DNA from 4 places in the Streptomyces sp. NPDC044044 genome. Region 1 is predicted to be linked to each of the others. Evidence: riboswitches for the same ligand, from Rfam matches in the RefSeq annotation. Region 1 holds a riboswitch; each other region holds the start of a gene.
What was found. Region 1 has a riboswitch for cobalamin ahead of AC07AG_RS41810 (ABC transporter substrate-binding protein). Riboswitches for the same ligand answer to the same signal wherever they lie in the genome.

Region 1 (4,818 bases):
AGGTTCGGCGTCAGCTCACGCACCGCGAGCTTCTTCTCGTCGAAGCGGCCCTCCGCGATCTCCTTGCGGGAGCTGGTGACCTCGCCGGTCTTGCGGTCCTTGAGCTGCAGGCCGACGCCGATGACGTTCTCGGGCTTCACGTCGTAGCCGTACTTGGGGTCGGACAGGACCATCCGGACCAGGTCCTCGCTGGCCGCGCTGACGACGTAGACCTCGATGCCGTGCGCCCGCAGCGACTTGTAGAGCTCCTGCATGCCGGTGAAGAACTCGGGGGTCTTGACCTCGGTCTTCGTCAGCTTCCCGTCCTCGTAGTACTCGGCCGGGATGGGCTTGTCGTGGGCCAGGAGCTCGTCGACGTACCCCTTGAGCTGCTTCAGCGTGAAACCGGAGAAGATCTGCGCGGCCCACGGGTAGCAGACCTGGTCGTCGACCTCGCAGAGCCGGTTGTAGTAGCTGTAGAGGCTCTCCTTGTGCTTCGCCGTGTCCTTGAAGGGAATGATCTTCAGCGACGGGTCCATCGACTTGCGGGTCAGCACCCCCTTCATCTCCAGGAAGGGCAGGAGGGACTCCTCCAGGTCGTTGCGGTAGGTCGTGTTGTCCGCGTCGAAGACGGCGTACGCGCCCTTGTCCTCGTTCTTCGCGATGACCTTGCCCAGCTTCTTCGCGACCGGCTCGGGCCAGTGCGCCAGCTCGGTCGCGGTCTTCGCCGAGGATTTCGCGGTCCTGGCGGAGGCGTCCGCCGCCGTGGCGTCCGTGCCGGGCCACAGCGCCGTCCCCGCGAGGACGGCCGCGGTGAGCGCGCCCGCCGTGCCGAGTACGGCCAGCTTGCCCATTGCCTTTACTGCCATGATTTCGTGCCCCCTGAGAGCGGTCTGCGCCCCGTCCGGAGCGGCGGGTCATCGTATGAGGTCGGGCGGCGGATTCCCATGATCGACATCACCGGACGCGGCGGGCATGGGACGCGCGCCCGCGGGTAGTCGCATCGGACGCCCGTCAGGCGTACGGGCCTGCTCCCGAGTCGCGCCCATCGCATACTGGAAGGCATGGAGACCGCCTCCCGGGAGTTCGTGCGGGCCGCTCCGCGGCTCGACGGCATGGTGGTGTCCGCCGTCGGCTACCGCACGGCGGGGGAGCACCCCGGATTCCACCGCGGCCTGCCGTCCCCGTATCTGACGCTGATCTTCTCCCTGGACGGCCCCGTCGTGACCGGCGAGAGCCCCGAGCAGGCGGGCGGCCCCGACGCGTCCCGCACCGACATCGTCGTCGGCGGCCTGCACCAGTCCCCGGCGTACGTGGTGCGGCCCGAGCACGAGGCGGGCATCCAGCTCGCCGTGCACCCGCTCGCCGCCCGCGCACTGTTCGGCGTACCGGCGGCGGAACTGGCCGACGACCTGGTGACGTCCGGCGCCGACGTGATGGGGCGCCGCGCCGCCGACGTACGGGAGCTGCTGTGCGAGCAGGGCGGCTGGGAGGAGCGATTCGCCTCCCTGTCCGCCTACTTGAGGCAGCGCGTGGCCGCACAGGACACCGCAGGATCCGTACGCCCCGAGGTCGCGGAGGCCTGGGCCTGGCTGGCCCGGCACCAGGGCGTGGGCACCCTGCGCGGTCTGTCCCGGCATGTCGCGCTCAGCGAACGCCGCCTCACCACGCTCTTTCGCGCGGAGACGGGCCTGAGCCCCAAGCAGGCGGGCCGCCTGATGCGCTTCCAGCGCGCACGCGGCGCCGTCGCACGCTCCGTGGCCGCTGGAGCCGCCCCCGATCTGGCCCGCGTCGCCGCCGACTGCGGCTATTACGACCACTCCCACCTGGTGCGGGACTTCCGGCAGTACACCGGGGTGAGCCCCAGCGGCTGGCTGGCCGAAGAGTGCCGGAATATCCAAGCCGGGAGCTATGGCGTGGGCGAAGAGTAGGACCCATGAACACCACCGAGAAGCAGCAGCCCCCGTCCACCTCCGCCGGGCGCGCCCCCGCCGTCTGGCCCACGCTCCAGGCCCACGACGCCCCCGCCCTGATCGACTTCCTGGTCGGCACGGTCGGCTTCCTGCGCACCGCCGTCTACGAGGACGGCGACCGCGTGGCCCACGCCGAGCTCGACTGGCCCGAGGGCGGTGCGATCATGCTCGGCTCGTACGACGAGAAGTCCGAGGCCTGGTGCCTGAAGCCGGGCACCTTCGGCGCGTACGTCGTCACCGACCGCGTGGACGACCTCTACCAGCGGCTCAGCGCCGCGGGCGTCGAGATCATCCGTGAGATCGAGGACCAGCCGTACGGCAGCAGGGAGTTCGCGATCGCCGACCCCGAGGGCAACAAGTGGTCCTTCGGCACGTACCGCGGGGCGCCGAGGCCCGACAAATCGGCCTGACCTCGCGTGATAGCTTGCGGACGCCAGTCAACCCACACCAGGGCCAGGGAATCCGGTGCGAATCCGGAACTGACGCGCAGCGGTGAGGGGGAACGGGCGGGGCCACGGCCACTGGGCGTCCACGGACGCCTGGGAAGGCGCCCCGCCCGGCCGATCCCCGAGTCCGAAGACCTGCTGGCACCTTCGCCCGCGCACCGAGCGGCGGAGGTGACGAAGCAGGCCAGGCTCCGCGTATGAGCCGTGAGACTCAAGGGATCGTGTGTCCTCCACAGCCCGTCGTGTACGTATATCCGGCATTCTCGCCGCAGCCCTGACCGTCACCCTGAGCGCCTGCGGCTCGTCGGGCGGCTCATCGGGCCCCTCGGGAAAGAAGGCCGAGGGGTACCCGGTCACCCTCACCTCCTGCGGCAAGAAGGCGGAGATCAAGGCCCCGCCGCGGCGGGCGGTCTCCCTCGACCAGGGCTCCACCGAGATCCTGCTCTCACTCGGCCTCGCCGACCGCATGGCCGGCACCGGCACCTGGACGGACCCGGTCCTCAAGGGCCTGGAGAAGGACAACGCCAAGGTCGAGCGGCTCGCCGACAGCTACCCCTCCTTCGAGAAGGTCCTCGCCGAGGAACCGGACTTCGTCACCGCGTCCTTCCTGGCGACGGTCAGCAAGGGCGGCGTCGCCGACCGCGCCAAGTTCGCCGAACTCGGCGTACCCGCCTATGTCTCGCCCTCCGACTGCGCGGGCAAGGACAACAGCGGCGACGGCGACGGCCGCCGCGACAAGACGCTGACCATGGACACCGTGTACGGCGAGATACGCGACCTGGCCAAGGCCTTCGGCGTCGAGAAGCGCGGCGAACGCCTGATCACGGAGCTCAAGGGCCGGGTGGCGAAGGCCACGAAGACCGTCAAGAAGGCTGACGCGTCCGGCACGTCGCTCCTCTACTGGTTCGCCAACTCCGACGCCCCCTACATGGCGGGCTGCTGCGGTGCGCCGGGCATCATCACCCGCGAACTGGGCGTGAAGAACGTCTTCGACGACACCCGCGAGGAGTGGCCCCAGATCAACTGGGAGACGGTGGCCGACCGCGACCCGGACGTCCTGGTCATCGGCGACCTCACACGCAAGTCGCAGACGGCCGAGAGCGCGAAGAAGAAGATCGAGTTCCTGGAGTCCAACCCGGTCACCAAGAACCTGACCGCCGTGAAGAAGAAGCGGTACGTGCTCCTGAGCGGCCAGGCCATGAACCCGACGATCCGCACGGTGGACGGCGTGGAGCAAGTCGCCGACGCCTTGCGCGAGTTCGGGCTCGCCAAGTGACGCGAGCCCTCACGGGCGGCATACGGCAGACCCTGCTCTGGACGGTGGGCGTCGCCGTCCTCGCCCTGTCCGTGGCGGTGGCCGTCACCATCGGCCCCGCGGACATCTCCGTACCGGACGTGTGGTCGGCGGTGGCGGCGCACCTCGGCTGGGGAGAGGCCACGCTCACGCCCATCCGGGACGGCATCGTCTGGAACCTGCGCATGCCGCGCACGCTCCTCGCGGCGGTCTGCGGCGCGGGCCTCGCGGTCTGCGGAACGGTCCTCCAGTCCCTGCTGCGCAACCCGCTCGCCGACCCCTTCGTGCTCGGTGTCTCCTCGGGGGCCTCCACGGGCGCGGTCGTGATCGTCGTCCTGGGGGTCGGCGGGGGAGTGGTGTCGGTCTCGGCGGGCGCCTTCGTGGGAGCCGTCCTCTCCTTCGCCCTGGTCCTGCTGCTCAGCCACACCCTGGGCGGGAGCGTCGACCGCGTGGTCCTTTCCGGGGTGGCGGCGATGCAGCTCTTCTCCGCGCTCACCTCGTTCGTGATCCTCACGGCGGGCGACGCGGAGACTACGCGGGGTGTCCTGTTCTGGCTGCTCGGCTCGTTGAGCGGGGTGGGCTGGACGGACGTGTGGATGTGCGGGGCGGTGCTCTTCGTGGCCCTCGCGATCTGCCTGGCGCACGCCCGCACCCTGGACGCGTTCGTGTTCGGCCAGGACGCGGCGGCGACGCTGGGCGTCCATGTCGCCCGCACCCGGCTGATCCTGCTCTCCGTCACCGCCCTGCTCACGGCGGCCCTGGTCAGCAGCGCGGGCGCCATCGGCTTCGTGGGCCTGGTCCTGCCGCACGCGGCCCGCGCCCTGGTCGGCCCCGGGCACGCGAGGCTGCTCCCGGTCACGGCGCTCGCGGGCGCGGTGTTCCTGGTGTGGGTGGACACGCTGGCCCGCACGGTCCTCGACCCGCAGGAGGTGCCGGTGGGCGTGGTGACGTCCCTGATCGGCGTCCCGGCGTTCGTCCTGGTCCTCTACCGCACCCGGAGGACGACATGACGTCACGCCCGGACGGCACGCCCCGACCCGTCGAACCCGGCCTGCGCGCCGACCGGGTGGCCAGAGAGGCCGGCGGCCGGCTCATCGTCGACGGAGTGACCCTGGCCCCGCCCCCC
Region 2 (4,818 bases), on a different contig from region 1:
TAGGCCGGGTGGTCGGCGGCGCGCAGCGGCAGCGTCTCGCGCAGCGCGGGCTCGTCGACCTGGATGACCGAAGTGCCCGCCTCCTCCAGGTCGTTGACCTCGTCGCGCAGGGCGAGCGCGACCTGGCGTGCCGTGTCGCCGAGCGGCTGGTCGTCGCGGACGAAGGACCAGGCGAGCATGGTGACGGGACCGGTGAGCATGCCCTTGACGGGGCGGTCGGTCAGGGAGTTGGCGTACGAGGTCCAGCGCACCGTCATCGGCTCGGGCCGGGAGATGTCGCCGGCCAGGACCGGCGGGCGCACATAGCGGGTGCCGTACGACTGGACCCAGCCGTGCTGCGTGGCGAGGTAGCCGGTGAGCTGCTCGGCGAAGTACTGCACCATGTCGTTGCGTTCGGGCTCGCCGTGCACCAGCACGTCGATGCCCACCTTCTCCTGGAAGGCGAGGACCTCGCGGATCTCGTTCTTGATGCGCTCCTCGTAGCCCGCCGTGTCGATACGGCCCGCGCGCAAGTCGGCGCGTGCCGTGCGCAGTTCGGTGGTCTGCGGGAACGAGCCGATGGTGGTCGTGGGCAGTTGCGGAAGACCGAGCCGGGTCCGCTGGGCCGCCGCACGCTCCGGGTAGGCGTGGGCGCGGCGGGCGTCGGCGCCGGTGATCGCGGCGACGCGGGAGCGTACGGCCGGGTCGTGGGTGAGGGCCGAGCCCGAGCGGGACGCCAGGCCGGCGCGGTTGGCGGACAGTTCGGCCGCGATGGCGCCCGTGCCCTGGGCCAGGCCGCGGGCCAGCGTGGCGATCTCGGCGGTCTTCTGGTGGGCGAAGGCCAGCCAGCGGGCGATCTGCGGGTCGATGTCCCGTTCGGCGGTGGCGTCCAGCGGGACGTGCAGCAGGGAGCAGGACGCGGAGACGTCGACCCGGTCGGCGAGGCCCAGGAGCGTGCCCAGGGTGGCGAGGGACTTCTCCAGGTCGTTGATCCAGATGTTGCGGCCGTTGACGACGCCCGCGACCAGACGCTTGCCGGGAAGACCGCCGACGGCGGCGAGGTCCTCCAGCTGGCTCGCGGCGGCCTCGGTGAAGTCCAGGGCGAGGCCCTCGACCGGAGCCTTGGCGAGCACCGGCAGCGCGTCGCCGAGCCTGCCGAAGTACGAGCCGACAAGGAGCTGAGGACGGTCGGTGAGCGCACCGAGATCGCGGTAGGCGCGGGCGGCGGCGTTGAGTTCGGCCGGGGTGCGGTCCTGGACCAGGGCGGGCTCGTCGAGCTGCACCCACTCGGCGCCCGCGGCGCGCAGGTCGGCGAGGACCTCGGCGTACACGGGCAGCAGACGGTCCAGGAGGGTGAGCGGCTCGAAATCGGCGGCCACGCCGGGCGCGGGCTTGGCGAGCAGCAGATAGGTGACCGGGCCGACAAGCACGGGGCGGGCCGCGAGGCCGAGCGCGACGGCCTCCTTCAGCTCGGCGACCTGCTTGGCGGAGTCGGCGGTGAAGACGGTGTCGGGGCCGAGCTCCGGCACGAGGTAGTGGTAGTTGGTGTCGAACCACTTGGTCATCTCGAGAGGGGCCACATCCTGCGTGCCGCGGGCCATCGCGAAATAGCCGTCGAGCGCGTCGGCGTCGACGGCCTCACGGTGCCGCTGGGGGACGGCGCCGACCATGACGCTGGTGTCCAGGACATGGTCGTAGTACGAGAAGTCGCCGGTCGGCACCTCGTGGATGCCTGCGTCGGCCAGGTGCTGCCAGGTGGACCGGCGCAGCTGCGCCGCGGTGTCCCGGAGGGCGTCGGCGGTGACGCGGCCCTTCCAGTAGCCCTCGACGGCCTTCTTCAGTTCCCGGTTGGGGCCCTGGCGGGGGTAGCCGTACACAGTGGCCTGTGCTGCCGCGGCTGCGGGCTTCGTTGTCACGGAAATCTCCTTCGCGAGATGACTCCTGAGCATCCCGGGACGGGACGCGGACGCGAAGGGGTGACGAACCGGGCGGACCGGACGCGCGCCACCGGCGCGGTGCTCCACCTGATCTGACGCCGACCCGCCCACGAGGTCACCGGGATGTCCGCACGTGAGGGGTCACGTACGGGCAACGGGCAGGTCTTCGGACTCGCGGGCACACCTGCCGAGGCAGGTTCCTACTGGCCGTCGCTTCCCGGATCCGCGCTCGGACCCAGTGCGTATGACGGCGGTCGTTCCCACTCACCGCTGCGGGGCAGTCCCGGATTCCCACCGGGTTCCCTCTTACGACGCGTCTGCCTGGCGGACAGGGCGAACCAGCTGCACAGGTCAGGCTAGAGGGTGATCGGCCTCCTGGGCAGTACTGATCACATTCCGGACCGTGAGGTGAGACACGGACCCCGCCCGTATCGGCACATGCGGGCGCGCGGAACGGATCACCAGTCCGTTCCGCGCCCCGCTCACAGCAGCCGCGGGCCCCTCAGCCCGGCGGCGGACCCGGGCCCCTCAGCCCCGGTCGTAGGTGTGGAACCCGCGGCCGCTCTTGCGGCCGAGCAGCCCCGCCTCCACCATGCGCTGGAGCAGCGGCGGCGGGGCGTACAGGGGTTCCTTGAACTCTTCGTAGAGCGATGCCGCGATGGAGGCGACCGTGTCGAGGCCGATCAGGTCCGCCAGCTTCAGCGGCCCCATAGGGTGCGCGCAGCCCAGCTCCATGCCCGCGTCCACGTCGGCGGGCGTGGCGAAGCCGGACTCGGTCATCCGGATCGCGGAGAGGAGGTAGGGGACGAGCAGCGCGTTCACGACGAAGCCCGCTCTGTCCTGGGAGCGGACGACCGTCTTGCCCAGGGTGTGCGTGGCGAAGTCCTCTACGGCGGCGACGGTCCGTGCGGCCGTGTGCAGTGAGGACACGACCTCGACCAGGGGAAGCACGGGGGCGGGGTTGAAGAAGTGCAGCCCGAGAACACGGTCGGCACGCCGGGTGGCCATCCCCAGACGCATGACCGGGATGGAGGAGGTGTTGGTGGCCAGGATCGCGTCGGGGTCCTCGACGACCTTGTCCAGGGTGGCGAAGATCTCCGTCTTCGCGGCGGTGTCCTCGACGACGGCCTCGACGACGAGCTGGCGGTCGGCCAGGTCGTCGAGGCTGCCGGTGAAGACCATGCGGGCGAGTGCGTCCTCGGCGCCGATGCGGTCCAACTTGCCTCGCTGGACAGCTCGTTCGAGCGACACGGCGACTCGCTCGGCGGCGGCGCGTGCGGCGAGTGCGTCGGCCTCGCAGACCACGGTGTCCAGGTCGGCGCGGGCGCACACCTCGGCGATCCCGGCGCCCATCTGGCCCCCGCCCACCACGCCGACCCGGCGGATGGCCGCGGTCATGACCGTCCCTCCGGGCGGCGCACGAGGTGACGGCTGTAGGCGTCCGTGGTGAAGAAGGCGGGCAACTCCCGTGCCAGGGCGGTCCGTTCGAAGAGTCCGCGGACTTCGTCGAGAGGGGCCCACGGGTACTCCGCGCCCAGGGCGGCGAGCTCGTCCCCCACCAGTTCAAGGACGGTCGCTCGATCGACGACCTGGTGGCGCAGCCACTGCCAGATCTGCACCCGGGCGATCTCGGCGGTGGCGGCGTCCTCCATGAGCCCGTACAGGGCGACGGCCCCCTGCCCGTGCAGCCATGCGGCGAAGTAGCGCAGGGCGACGGCGATGTTGGTGCGTACGCCATCGGAGGTGGGTGGCGCGCTGATGCGGCGCACGGAGAGCAGCCGGGCCGCCGTCACCTCGACGTCGTCGCGGGTGCGGTCGATCTGATGCGGGCGGGTGTCGAGCACCCCGTCGAACACCGCGCGGCAGACGGGTACAAGGGCGGGGTGGGCGACCCAGGAGCCGTCGAAGCCGTCCTCGGCCTCGCGTTCCTTGTCGAGCCGCACCGTGGCGAGGGCCGCCTGGTGGGCGTCCGGGTCCTTGCCCGGCATGTGGGCGGCCATGCCGCCGATGGCGTGGGCGCCGCGCTTGTGGCAGGTGCGTACGAGGAGTTCGGTGTACGCGCGCATGAAGGGGGCGGTCATGGTGACCTTCGCCCGGTCGGGAAGCAGGAAGTCGGTGCGGTGACCGAAGGTCTTGATGAGGCTGAACAGGTAGTCCCAGCGGCCCGCGTTGAGGCCGGAGCTGTGCTCCCGGAGCTCGTAGAGGATCTCCTCCATCTGGACGGCCGCCGTGATGGTCTCGATCAGGACGGTGGCCCGGATCGTGCCGCGGGGGATGCCGAGGAGATCCTGAGCCAGGACGAACACGTCGTTCCACAGCCGGGCCTCGTCGCGGTTCTCCAGCTTCGGCAGGTAGAAGTACGGGCCGTGCCCGGCGTCGATCTGCCGCTGGGCGCAATGGAAGAAGTAGAGCCCGAAGTCCACGAGCGACGCGGGCGCGGGCCGCCCGCCGATCAGCAGGTGCTCCTCGGTCAGGTGCCAGCCGCGCGGGCGGACGACGATGGTCGCGACCTGCTCGCCGAGCCGGTACCGCTTGCCCTCCGGCGTGCTGAAGTCGATCCTGCGCTCGATGGCGTCGAGCAGGTTCAGCTGACCGCCGACGATGTTGTCCCAGGTGGGCGAGGTGGCGCCCTCGAAGTCCGCCATCCACACCTGCGCACCGGAGTTGAGGGCGTTGACCGTCATCGCGCGCTCCGGCGGCCCCGTGATCTCCACGCGGCGGTCGGTCAGGCCGGGCGCGGGGGCTGCCACCCGCCAGGAGTCGTCCGCCCGTATGCGGGCGGTGGCGATGGAGAAGTCGAGCGGGGAGCCGGAGGCGAGGCGGGCCCCCACCCGCATGCGCTCCTTGAGGATCTCCTGACGGCGTTCGGCGAACGCGTCGACGAGGCGGCCGACGAACTCCA
Region 3 (4,818 bases), on a different contig from region 1:
GCGTCCGAGGAGCGCGAGGGCGCGTCCCTCGGTGACGTCGAAGTCCAGGCCGCTGAGCACGGTGGGCCCTTCTTCGTACGCGTAGGAAGCGGCGCGCAGAGCGACCAGGGACTCGCTCGCCTCTCGCTCGCGAGGAGCGCTCGGCTCGCTCATGGAAGAAGCCTTTCCAGTACGAGGGTGAGGGCCACCAGGGCCGTGAGAAGTACCGCGCTGACGGCCACGAAGCCCCGGGAGACCCTGGCGTCGGGCACGAGCACCCGAAGGGTTCCGTCGTAGCCGCGCCCGGCGAGCCCGGCCTGCAGCCGGGTCGCCCGGCCGAAGGCCCGCACGAACGCGGTGGCGCCGAGGCCGCCCAGCGAGCGCCAGGTGGCGGCCCGGGTGGTGTGGCCGAGGCGTGCGGCCTGCGCCTGCCGGATCCTGCTCATGGAGTCAAGGAGCAGGAAGCTCATCCGGTACATGACCAGGGCGACGTCCACGACCGGCGCCGGTACGCCCGCCTTCACCAGGCGGGGCAGCAGATCCGACATCGGTGTGGTGAAGGCGAAGAGCAGCACGCCGAGCGAGGCCGCCGACGTGCGCAGGAGCAGGCCGCCGGCCCGCGCGGGTCCGCCGTCGGCGAGCGTGACGAACCCTTCGGGCCCGCCGAGTTGCACGATCAGGGTCAGGGCGCCGGTGACGCAGAAGCCGAGCGGCACGCGGTAGGCGCGCCACAGTTTGCGCGGCGGCACACCGGCGGGTCCGAGCAGTACGGCGAGCGCGGCGACCAGGACCAGGGCGGCACCCGGCCAGGGCGGCAGGGAGACGGCAAGGACGGTGAGACCGAGCCCGAGCACAGCCTTGTCCACGGGATGGCGGCGGCGCCAGCGACTGCTGTGCGCCGCCGCGTCGATGGGGAGCACGCCGGGTCAGACCTGCTCGGTCTCGGGCCGGGCGCCCTCCGCATCGGCTGTCGGCTCCGTGGGGGCGGGTGCGGGTGCGGGTACGGGTGCAGGTGCGGGTGCCTCCTGCGATCGTGTGATCTCCGCACCCTGCTTGCGTCCCTTGCGCAGACCGAAGTAGTACGCGAGGACGCCTGCGCCCAGTGCGGCCTGCAGGGCGAAGAGCGCCGACTCGACCTCCCCGGAGGGGGGTTCGTACAGCGGCGAGAACCACGGTTCGTAGTCCGGCTTGATCTCGGTGATCGCGGTCTCGGCCTGGGCGTCGGCCCCGGCGAACGGCTCCTTCTCGTCGTCGCCGAGGCCCAGCGCCAACGGCAGCACCGCGAGCGCGGCGACGATGAGGAGGAGCAGGGTGTTGATCTTCGCGTTCCGGCTCATCAGGCGCTGGCCCCCGTCTCCGTCGTCGTCTTCTCCGCCTTCTCCGTCTGCTCCGTCTGCTCCGTCGTCGTGGCCTTCGTGGCCTTCGCGGCCGACTGCTTGCCCTGCAGCAGCACGCCGAGCCGCGTCAGCTCACCCTTGCTGGACTGCACGAGCAGCCGCATCACGATGACGGTGAGCAGTCCCTCACTGACGGCCAGGGGGATCTGCGTGACGGCGAAGATGCCGCCGAACTTGCCCAGGGCGCCGATGAATCCGCTGCTGGGGTCGGGAAACGCCATCGCCAGCTGGACGCTGGTGACGCAGTACGTGGACAGGTCGGCGACGAACGCGCCGAAGAACACGGCGACCATGAGCGGCACGTCGTACCGCTTCAGGAGCCGGTAGACGGCGTATCCGGCCCATGGCCCGACGATCGCCATGGAGAACACGTTGGCGCCGAGCGTGGTGAGCCCGCCGTGGGCGAGCAGCAGGGCCTGGAACAGCAGGGTGATGGTGCCGAGCACCGTCATGATCGGCGGCCGGAACAGGATCGCGCCGAGCCCTGTGCCCGTCGGGTGCGAGCAACTTCCCGTCACGGAGGGGATTTTCAGGGCGGAAAGGACAAATGTGAAGGCACCGGAGGCGCCCAGGAGCAGGGTGCTCTCCGGGTGCTCCTTGACCTCACGGGTCAGGGAGCGGACTCCGTGGACGACGAACGGCGCGGACGCTACGCCCCAGGCGATCGCGTGCGCCGGTGGGAGGAAACCCTCGGCTATGTGCATGGCTAAGCAGACCCTCTCCAGCACCTCGTGGATGGACAACGTGCCTTGGCCGGTCTCCTGGCTGACGGGTCGTACCGACCGGACTCCGCCTTCCCGGGTGCGTGAGCACCCAGTGGCTGCCGCGAGGGCTGGAGCCGGACTTCCCGATCACAGTGGCGAGGGCCGCACCGGCATCACACCGGATTTCCCGTTCACCAAGGCGTGGTGACCTTAGTGCTCAACCGAGATTCCTGACAACTTGCGGGACCACCGCAGCTGTGGCACGCGCGAGCGCACACGACCAGGGCGTACGCCCCTGGTCAGCCCCTGTGCCCGGCGTGTGCACACCTGGCGCGCGCCACACCTTCCTCTGGCGTCGGGAGCGGGTGGGGCGTCAGGAGTGCGTGAAGCCGGGCGGTCGCTTCTCGACGAAGGCGGCCATCCCCTCCTTCTGGTCCGTGGTCGCGAACACGGCATGGAAGAGGCGGCGTTCGAAGCGGACGCCCTCTGCGAGGGTCGTCTCGAAGGCGCGTGACACCGCCTCCTTCGCCATCATCGCGACGGGCAGGGACATGCCCGCGACGGTCTCGGCGACGGCCAGTGCTTCGTCCACGAGTTCACCGGCGGGCACCACCCGCGAGACGAGCCCGGCCCGCTCCGCCTCATCGGCGTCCATGGTCCGGCCGGTCAGACACATCTCCATGGCCTTGGCCTTCCCCACCGCGCGGGTCAGCCGCTGAGAGCCGCCGATGCCGGGGATGACGCCCAGTTTGATCTCGGGCTGTCCGAACACGGCGGTGTCGGCGGCCAGGAGGATGTCGCACAGCATGGCCAGCTCGCAGCCTCCGCCGAGCGCGTACCCGGAGACGGCCGCGACCGTCGGCGTGCGCAGCGCCCCGAGCCGGTCCCAGGCGGTGAACCAGTCGCTGAGATACATGTCCATGTAGCTCTGGGGCCGCATCTCCTTGATGTCGGCCCCGGCGGCGAACGCCTTCGGCGATCCGGTGAGGACGATGCAGCCGATGTCCGGGTCCCGGTCCAGGTCCGCCGTCGCGGCGACGATCTCGTTCATCACCTGGAGGTTGAGCGCGTTCAGGGCCTTGGGTCGGTCGAGCGTGAGCAGTGCGGTGCGGCCTTTGCGTTCGATGCGGATCGTCTCGTACGGCTCCGGGGTCGTCGTGGTATTCGTGCTCTCCGTGGCCTTCGTGGTCATGCGCTGTTCCCGTCCCCTGCCTTGTGGTGCCTGATGGTGTTGACGATCCCGGAGAAGTCCTGGTCCGCTCCGGCGCCCTCCGCGTAGGCGGCGTACAACTCGGCTGCTTTCAGGCCGAGTTGAGCCTGGATCCCACTGGCATGCAGGGCGTTGGCCGCAAGGCCCAGGTCCTTGGCCATCAGCGGGGCGGCGAAGCCGGGCCGGTAGTCGCGGTTGGCGGGGCTGCCCGGGACGGGGCCCGGCACCGGGCAGTTGACGGTCAGGGCCCAGCACTGGCCGGACGCGGTGGACGCCACGTCGAAGAGGGCCTGAGGGGACAGGCCGAGGCTCTCGCCGAGTACGAACGCCTCGCTCACCGCGATCATCGAGACCCCGAGGATCATGTTGTTGCAGATCTTCGCGGCCTGCCCCGCGCCGGGCCCGCCGCAGTGCACCCCCTTCCTACCCATGACCGTCAACAGCGGCTCGGCATCGGCGAACTCGGCTTCGCCGCCGCCCGCCATGAAGGTGAGCGTGCCGGCCTCGGCGCCCACCACTCCCCCGGATACCGGGGCGTCAAGGGCCCGCATCCCTGCCTCGACGGCGGCCTCGTGCGCGCTGCGCGCGTCGGCCACGTCGATGGTCGAGCAGTCGATGAACAGCGTGCCGGGCCGCGCGGCGGCCAGGAGCCCCTCCTCGCGGTAGAGGCCGAGCACGTGCCGTCCCGCGGGCAGCATGGTGATCACCACGTCCGCCGCCGCCGCTGCCTCCGCCGATGATCCGGCTGCCTCCACGCCGTTCCCGACGGCCGCGGCGAGCAGGTCGGGCATCAGGTCGTGGCCCAGGACGCGGTGTCCCGCCCCGGCGAGGTTGGCGGCCATGGGGCCGCCCATGTGGCCGAGGCCGATGAAGCCGATCGTGCGCCTGCCGTTCACCACGCCACCTCCTGCGGGACCCAGGCCAGGTCGAGTTCGCCTCCGGCGGGCGGGGCGAAGTAGCGCTCCACGTCCGCGCGTTCGACCTCGCCCAGCGAGGCAGGCGCCCAGCGGGGGCTTCGGTCCTTGTCGATGACCTGGGCTCGGATCCCCTCGGCCAGGTCGTGCGAGGTGAGCGCGGCGCAGGAGATCCGGTACTCCTGCTCCAGGACGCGCTCCAACGGGCCGAGCCGCCGCGCTCGGCGCAGTGCGGCGAGCGTCACTTTCAGGGCGGTGGGCGACTTGGCGGCGAGGGTGTCGGCCGCCTCCGCGGCGGCGCGCGTTCCATGGCCGCGCAGCCGGGCGAGGATCTCCTCCACCGTGTCGGCGGCGTAGCAGTCGTCGATCCAGGAGCGATGACCGGCCGCCTCGCCGGGCGGCACCTGGCGCACGTAGTGCTGGAGCGCGTCCCACACCGGTTGCGTGGCGAGGTCGTCGAGCAGCCGGGGCAGGTACTCGCTGGGCACGAAATGGTCGGCGAGCCCGCACAGCAGGGCGTCGCCCGCGCCGATCCGTGCGCCGGTGAGCGCCAGATGGGTGCCGAGTTCACCGGGCGCGAGGGCCAGCAGATAGGTGCCGCCCACATCGGGCAC
Region 4 (4,818 bases), on a different contig from region 1:
CTCGAAGCGCACGCGCACGGGCAGCAGGCCGAGCCCGTCCACGGCTCCGGCCCGCGACTCGACGTCGTCCTCGATGTGCTCGCCGAGGACCTGGAAGCCGCCGCAGATCCCGAGCACGGGACGCCCCTCGGCGGCGCGCCGCGCGATGGCGTCCGCGAGGCCGCGCTCGCGCAGCCACTGAAGGGCGCGGACCGTCCCGCGCGTCCCCGGCACGACCACCAGATCGGCGTCGACGAGCTCGTCGGCCCGGTCCACGAACCGCACGACGACGCCGGGTTCGGCGGCCAGCGCGTCCACGTCCGTGAAGTTCGACATCAGCGGGACCGCACAGACGGCGACCCGCAGCACGTCCTCACCGACCGGGGGAGCGACGACGGACTCCCTGACGGCACCCCGCAGGGACACCCGCAGCCCGTCCTCCTCGTCGATGCCGAGGCCGTGCTGGAACGGCAGCACACCGAACGTACGCCGCCCGGTGAGTCCGAGAAGCATGTCGAGCCCGGGTTCGAGCAGCGAGACGTCGCCCCGGAACTTGTTGACGAGATACCCGGCGACCAACTCCTGGTCCTGGGCGCCGAGCAGCGCGGTCGTCCCGAAGAAGGAGGCGAAGACGCCACCGCGGTCGATGTCCCCCACCACGACCACGGGGAAGCGGGCGGCCCGCGCGATCCCCATGTTCACGATGTCCGTACGCCGCAGATTGATCTCGGCGGGGCTGCCCGCGCCTTCACAGATCACGGCGTCATAGCTGCCCCGAAGTTCCTCCAGGCATCCCACGACGGTGGACAGCAGCGCTTCCTGCCGCCCGCCGTGGTAGCCGCGCGCGGTCATCTCGCCCACGGGCTTGCCCATCAGGACGACCTGGCTGCTGCGGTCGCTGCCCGGCTTGAGCAGCACGGGGTTCATCAGCGCGCTCGGCTCGACCCGGGCGGCCTGCGCCTGCATGGCCTGGGCACGCCCGATCTCGGCACCCTCGCGCGTGACGAAGGAGTTGAGGGACATGTTCTGCGCCTTGAAGGGTGCGACGGACACCCCCTTGCGGGCCAGCCACCGGCAGATCCCGGCGGTGACGACGCTCTTCCCCGCATCCGACGTGGTCCCGGCGACGAGCAGTCCACCACTCATGAGGCCCTGCCTTTCCGTATCGTGCTCACGGCCGCGGCGACCCCCAGGGTCAGCAGCCCCACCCGCCGCGACAGCTTCACGGCCCGCTCGATGTCGGCGATTTCGACGCCCCGCCCCTCCCCGTTCAGGACGGGCCGGTGCTCGACACGCCCCGCGTACGAGAGAGTCCCCCCGAGCCGTACGCCCAACGCCCCGGCGAAGGCGGCCTCCACGGGCCCCGCGTTGGGGCTCGGGTGCTTGGCGGCATCGTCACGCCAGGCCCGCAGCGCACCGCGCGGCGAGTCCCCGGCGGCAGCCGCGAGCACGGCGGTGAGCCGGGCACCCGGCCATCCCAGTACGTCGTCAAGGCGGGCGGAAGCCCATCCGTAGCGCCGGTACTGCGCGGACTTGTGCCCGACCATGGCGTCGAGCGTGTTCACGGCCCGGAAGCCGACAAGCCCCGGGACCCCGCCAAGAGCCCCCCACACCAAGGCCCCCACCACCGCGTCGGAGGTGTTCTCGGCGACGGACTCGACCACGGCACGCGCGATGCCGTCGGCATCCAGCGCCTGCGGATCTCGCCCGCACAGATGCGGCAGCCGCTCCCGCGCCACCTCGACGTCCCCGGCGGCGAGCGCCCCGCCGATGGCCCGCGCCTCACGCCCGAGGGAGGTGCCGCCGACCACGGCCCAGGTGGTGGCGGCGGTCAGCGCGACGGAGGCGGCGCGGGAATCACGTACGAGAGAGGAGACCAGGGCGGCGGCACCGGCCGCACCCCCGGCGCACACCACGGCGTGCAGGGCGCCCCACCCGCGGTGGTCACGCCACAGCACACGCTCGACGACGCCGGCGGCCCGCCCGAACGCGGCGACCGGGTGCCCGCGACGAGGATCGCCGAGGAACAGATCACCGAGGAGGCCGGCGGCGGCGCCGTACGCGAAGTCGCGATCGGCACGCACGGGTTCAGCCGGCCGGTACGTGGAGGGGAACAGACAGGGGCACAGGAACCGGCAACGGGCGGCCGCGCATGGCGATATGTCCTCACTCAGGGTGTCCGCGCCCTGGTTCGACGTGACCGGCGGGGAGAGTTCCTGGCTTCCGAGGAGTCCGCTCCTCGATGACAGTGGCGGGACCGCGCCGGATTCGCACCGGCTTCCTCTCCTGCCGCCGTAATGGCTCCGGCAGTCCACCACGCCCGCGAACGCCCGTCAACTTGCCGTTGACCTGGGACGGGAGAGTGTGCCGAGGCACACATGAGGCCGGTTTTTCCCTAGGCCTGGAAATTGAACTTTCCTAGACTGGAACGCGACAACCGGAGAGCGGTCCACGAGTGATTTGGTCCGGGTCGTTACGTGGTGTGGTGGTTCTCGGCGGACCTGTCGGCCCTCCGAGATCACGGCGCTATCGTGCGGGACGCCGGTTCTCCGGTAGGGGGAGGTCGGCGTGGCCAATGAGAAGTCGTCGGGACGGCTGTGGCGCAGGAGCAGCTTCAGCGGGTACTCCGGAGACTGCGTCGAAGTCGCCTTCGTGCGGGAGACGGTGTTCGTCCGTGATGCGCAGAACCCCTCGGGGCCGTGCGTCGTCTTCTCCGGTGAGCACTGGCAGGCGTTCCTGAACGCTCTTGTCGGCGACGGGGGAGAGGGAGGGGGGACAGGATGACCGAGCATCATCTCGCCGAAGTGCGGCACCTGGTGAGAGGCGGGCACGGGGGGAAGCGCGGGACATCGGGGACCGTCGTGGTCGTGGCGGGGTGCGTGCTGCTCGGCGCGGCTGCCGCCCTCGTCGGTGCGGCGGCTTCTCTCCTGGTCGAGGGCACGGCCGCCCGGCTGGCCGTCTGGGCCTTCGCGGCCATGGCGGCCGCTGTGTCCATGGGGCTCTGGTGGGGCTCGGCGGAGTTCAGGCAGGATCATCGGCCTCGGCCCTGGGCTCGGGCCGCTGGGCGGGAACCACAGCACGGCGGTCGTCGCTGAGCGTGGGCGTCGCCCCTGCCTGCGAGATCAGCTGGGTGAGCTGGCGGCTCAGCGCGACCACGGGCGCCGAGAAGACGGCGATCACCGGGCCGACCGTCCAGAAGCCCGTCATGCCGACGCTGCTCAGGACGACGAGCACTCCGGTGAGCGTCAGGACCAGAACGAGTATGCAGCCGGTGCAGTAGACGATCCTCGTCGTGAACGTCCGGAGACTGTCGTCCGTGCGATGGCGGTCCAGCGTGTCCATCCGGTCCGTGCGGCCCTGGTCGGCCATCGCCTCGCGGACGAGCTGGTTGTAGGTGGGGCCGTCGGCCGGTGTCGGTCCGGGAGAGGTGTCGACGGTGGCATCGGAGGCCGGGCCGGTGGAGGCCCCACCGCCACCTTGCGCACCACCCGAACCACCGCTTCGCCACGGCGCCTGCCCGATGGCCGTGAGGACCCCGTGCCACCACTCTCGCAACGCGGCTGGCATGTTGAGGCCTCCTCGCTCCTCACGGACTCCTTGGGCCCGAGAGGTCAGCTGCTGTCAATGCCGTCCCTGACCTGACGGATCAGGTCGAGGGCCTTCTCTCCGTCGTGCGCGGTCTCGCGGAGGGACTCGAAGCACTCCTGGTGACGCACGATCAGCTCGTGGTCGTCACGGATCGACTGGTTTCCCTGTGCTTCGAGGTAGAGCAGGTCCTCGTCGTCCAGGAAGCCGAGCAGGATGAAGCTGCTCAGGGTGGAGTAGTGGGCGCCTGCCGTGAACGGCAGCACCTGGAGGGACACCTTCGGGCGCTCCGAGATGTCGATGAGGCGCTGCAGTTGGGCGCGCTGTACGCGTGGTCCGCCGACCTGCCGGTGCAGCGCGGCCTCGTCGACGACGAAGAACGTCCACGGCGGGTTCTCACCCTCCAGGGCGCGCTCCTGGCGTGCCGTCCGCAGTTCCACGATCTTCCGCGCCTGCGCCTCGTCCAGACGCGGGGTGAGGAGCGCCATCGCGTATTCGTCCGTCTGCAGAAGGCCGGGCACGATGATCGGGTTGTACGTGCGAAAGGATGCGGCGGCGCTCTCGTACCCCAGGTACTGACTGAACTGCGGCCCGATGACGTCGTTGTACCTGGCCCACCAGCTCGGCCCCTTGGAGCCGCGGGCGGCTGCTTCGAGCTCTGCGCCCAGTTCCTGGTCCGTCACGCCGTACTGCTGGAGAAGGGCGCGCAGATCGGTCACGGAGAGGCTGACCGTGCCCTGCTCGATCCTCATGATCTTGGACAGTGACCAGTCGAGGGCTTGGGCGGCTTGGCCCTGTGACTGCTCCGTGGCCTCGCGGGCCTTGCGGAGTGCGATGCGCAGCCTGCGGCGATTCAGGCTCGGGTCGACATCCCTCGACATGGTGGCTCCTCGCTGTCGTGATGGCTGCTGATTCAATGACATAGGGCTGAGAGCCATATGTGCAGCCGACGCTAGCAGACAGCTTAGTAGCAGTATGCCATATGTCACTTCGCTGCATCGCATGTCCTCGTTCGGGTGAATGAGGGGTGTCCGGACACGTGAAAGCCGGGTGGGACGCACCCATGAGGTGCGTCCCACCCGGCTCTTGTGAGGCGGTGGTCGTCGTCAGGCGACGATCAGGTAAATCCCGTACGCCACGGCCGCCGCGCAGAGCGCGAAGCACACGTACGCGCCCGTGCGTGCCGCCGCGGGAGGGCCGCCGGCGGAGGTCGTGGAGGCGGTGGCGCCGGTTGTCGCCGCCGCCTCGCGCTTG

Region 2: linked by a shared signal. The riboswitch ahead of metE (5-methyltetrahydropteroyltriglutamate--homocysteine S-methyltransferase) and the one ahead of AC07AG_RS41810 (ABC transporter substrate-binding protein) in region 1 are both predicted to bind cobalamin.
Region 3: linked by a shared signal. The riboswitch ahead of AC07AG_RS00825 (energy-coupling factor ABC transporter permease) and the one ahead of AC07AG_RS41810 (ABC transporter substrate-binding protein) in region 1 are both predicted to bind cobalamin.
Region 4: linked by a shared signal. The riboswitch ahead of AC07AG_RS33870 (cobalamin biosynthesis protein) and the one ahead of AC07AG_RS41810 (ABC transporter substrate-binding protein) in region 1 are both predicted to bind cobalamin.

Annotation. Positions count from the first base shown of each region.
Region 1 covers NZ_JBWKFG010000017.1:90,651-95,468, forward strand. Annotated here, with positions in the region: gene AC07AG_RS41795 (HAD family hydrolase) at 1-848, opposite strand, end outside; gene AC07AG_RS41800 (AraC family transcriptional regulator) at 1,044-1,910, shown strand; gene AC07AG_RS41805 (VOC family protein) at 1,916-2,362, shown strand; cobalamin riboswitch at 2,370-2,555, shown strand; gene AC07AG_RS41810 (ABC transporter substrate-binding protein) at 2,622-3,674, shown strand; gene AC07AG_RS41815 (FecCD family ABC transporter permease) at 3,671-4,702, shown strand; gene AC07AG_RS41820 (ABC transporter ATP-binding protein) at 4,699-4,818, shown strand, end outside.
Region 2 covers NZ_JBWKFG010000001.1:169,699-174,516, forward strand. Annotated here, with positions in the region: gene metE (5-methyltetrahydropteroyltriglutamate--homocysteine S-methyltransferase) at 1-1,895, opposite strand, end outside; cobalamin riboswitch at 2,057-2,274, opposite strand; gene AC07AG_RS00780 (3-hydroxybutyryl-CoA dehydrogenase) at 2,445-3,314, opposite strand; gene aceB (malate synthase A) at 3,311-4,818, opposite strand, start outside.
Region 3 covers NZ_JBWKFG010000001.1:181,493-186,310, reverse strand. Annotated here, with positions in the region: gene AC07AG_RS00840 (energy-coupling factor ABC transporter ATP-binding protein) at 1-153, opposite strand, end outside; gene cbiQ (cobalt ECF transporter T component CbiQ) at 150-899, opposite strand; gene AC07AG_RS00830 (energy-coupling factor ABC transporter substrate-binding protein) at 906-1,316, opposite strand; gene AC07AG_RS00825 (energy-coupling factor ABC transporter permease) at 1,316-2,080, opposite strand; cobalamin riboswitch at 2,111-2,294, opposite strand; gene AC07AG_RS00820 (enoyl-CoA hydratase) at 2,454-3,272, opposite strand; gene mmsB (3-hydroxyisobutyrate dehydrogenase) at 3,269-4,189, opposite strand; gene AC07AG_RS00810 (enoyl-CoA hydratase/isomerase family protein) at 4,183-4,818, opposite strand, start outside.
Region 4 covers NZ_JBWKFG010000010.1:65,020-69,837, reverse strand. Annotated here, with positions in the region: gene AC07AG_RS33875 (cobyric acid synthase) at 1-1,125, opposite strand, end outside; gene AC07AG_RS33870 (cobalamin biosynthesis protein) at 1,122-2,063, opposite strand; cobalamin riboswitch at 2,169-2,302, opposite strand; gene AC07AG_RS33865 (DUF397 domain-containing protein) at 2,548-2,763, shown strand; gene AC07AG_RS33860 (hypothetical protein) at 3,001-3,546, opposite strand; gene AC07AG_RS33855 (helix-turn-helix domain-containing protein) at 3,591-4,445, opposite strand; gene AC07AG_RS33850 (hypothetical protein) at 4,671-4,818, opposite strand, start outside.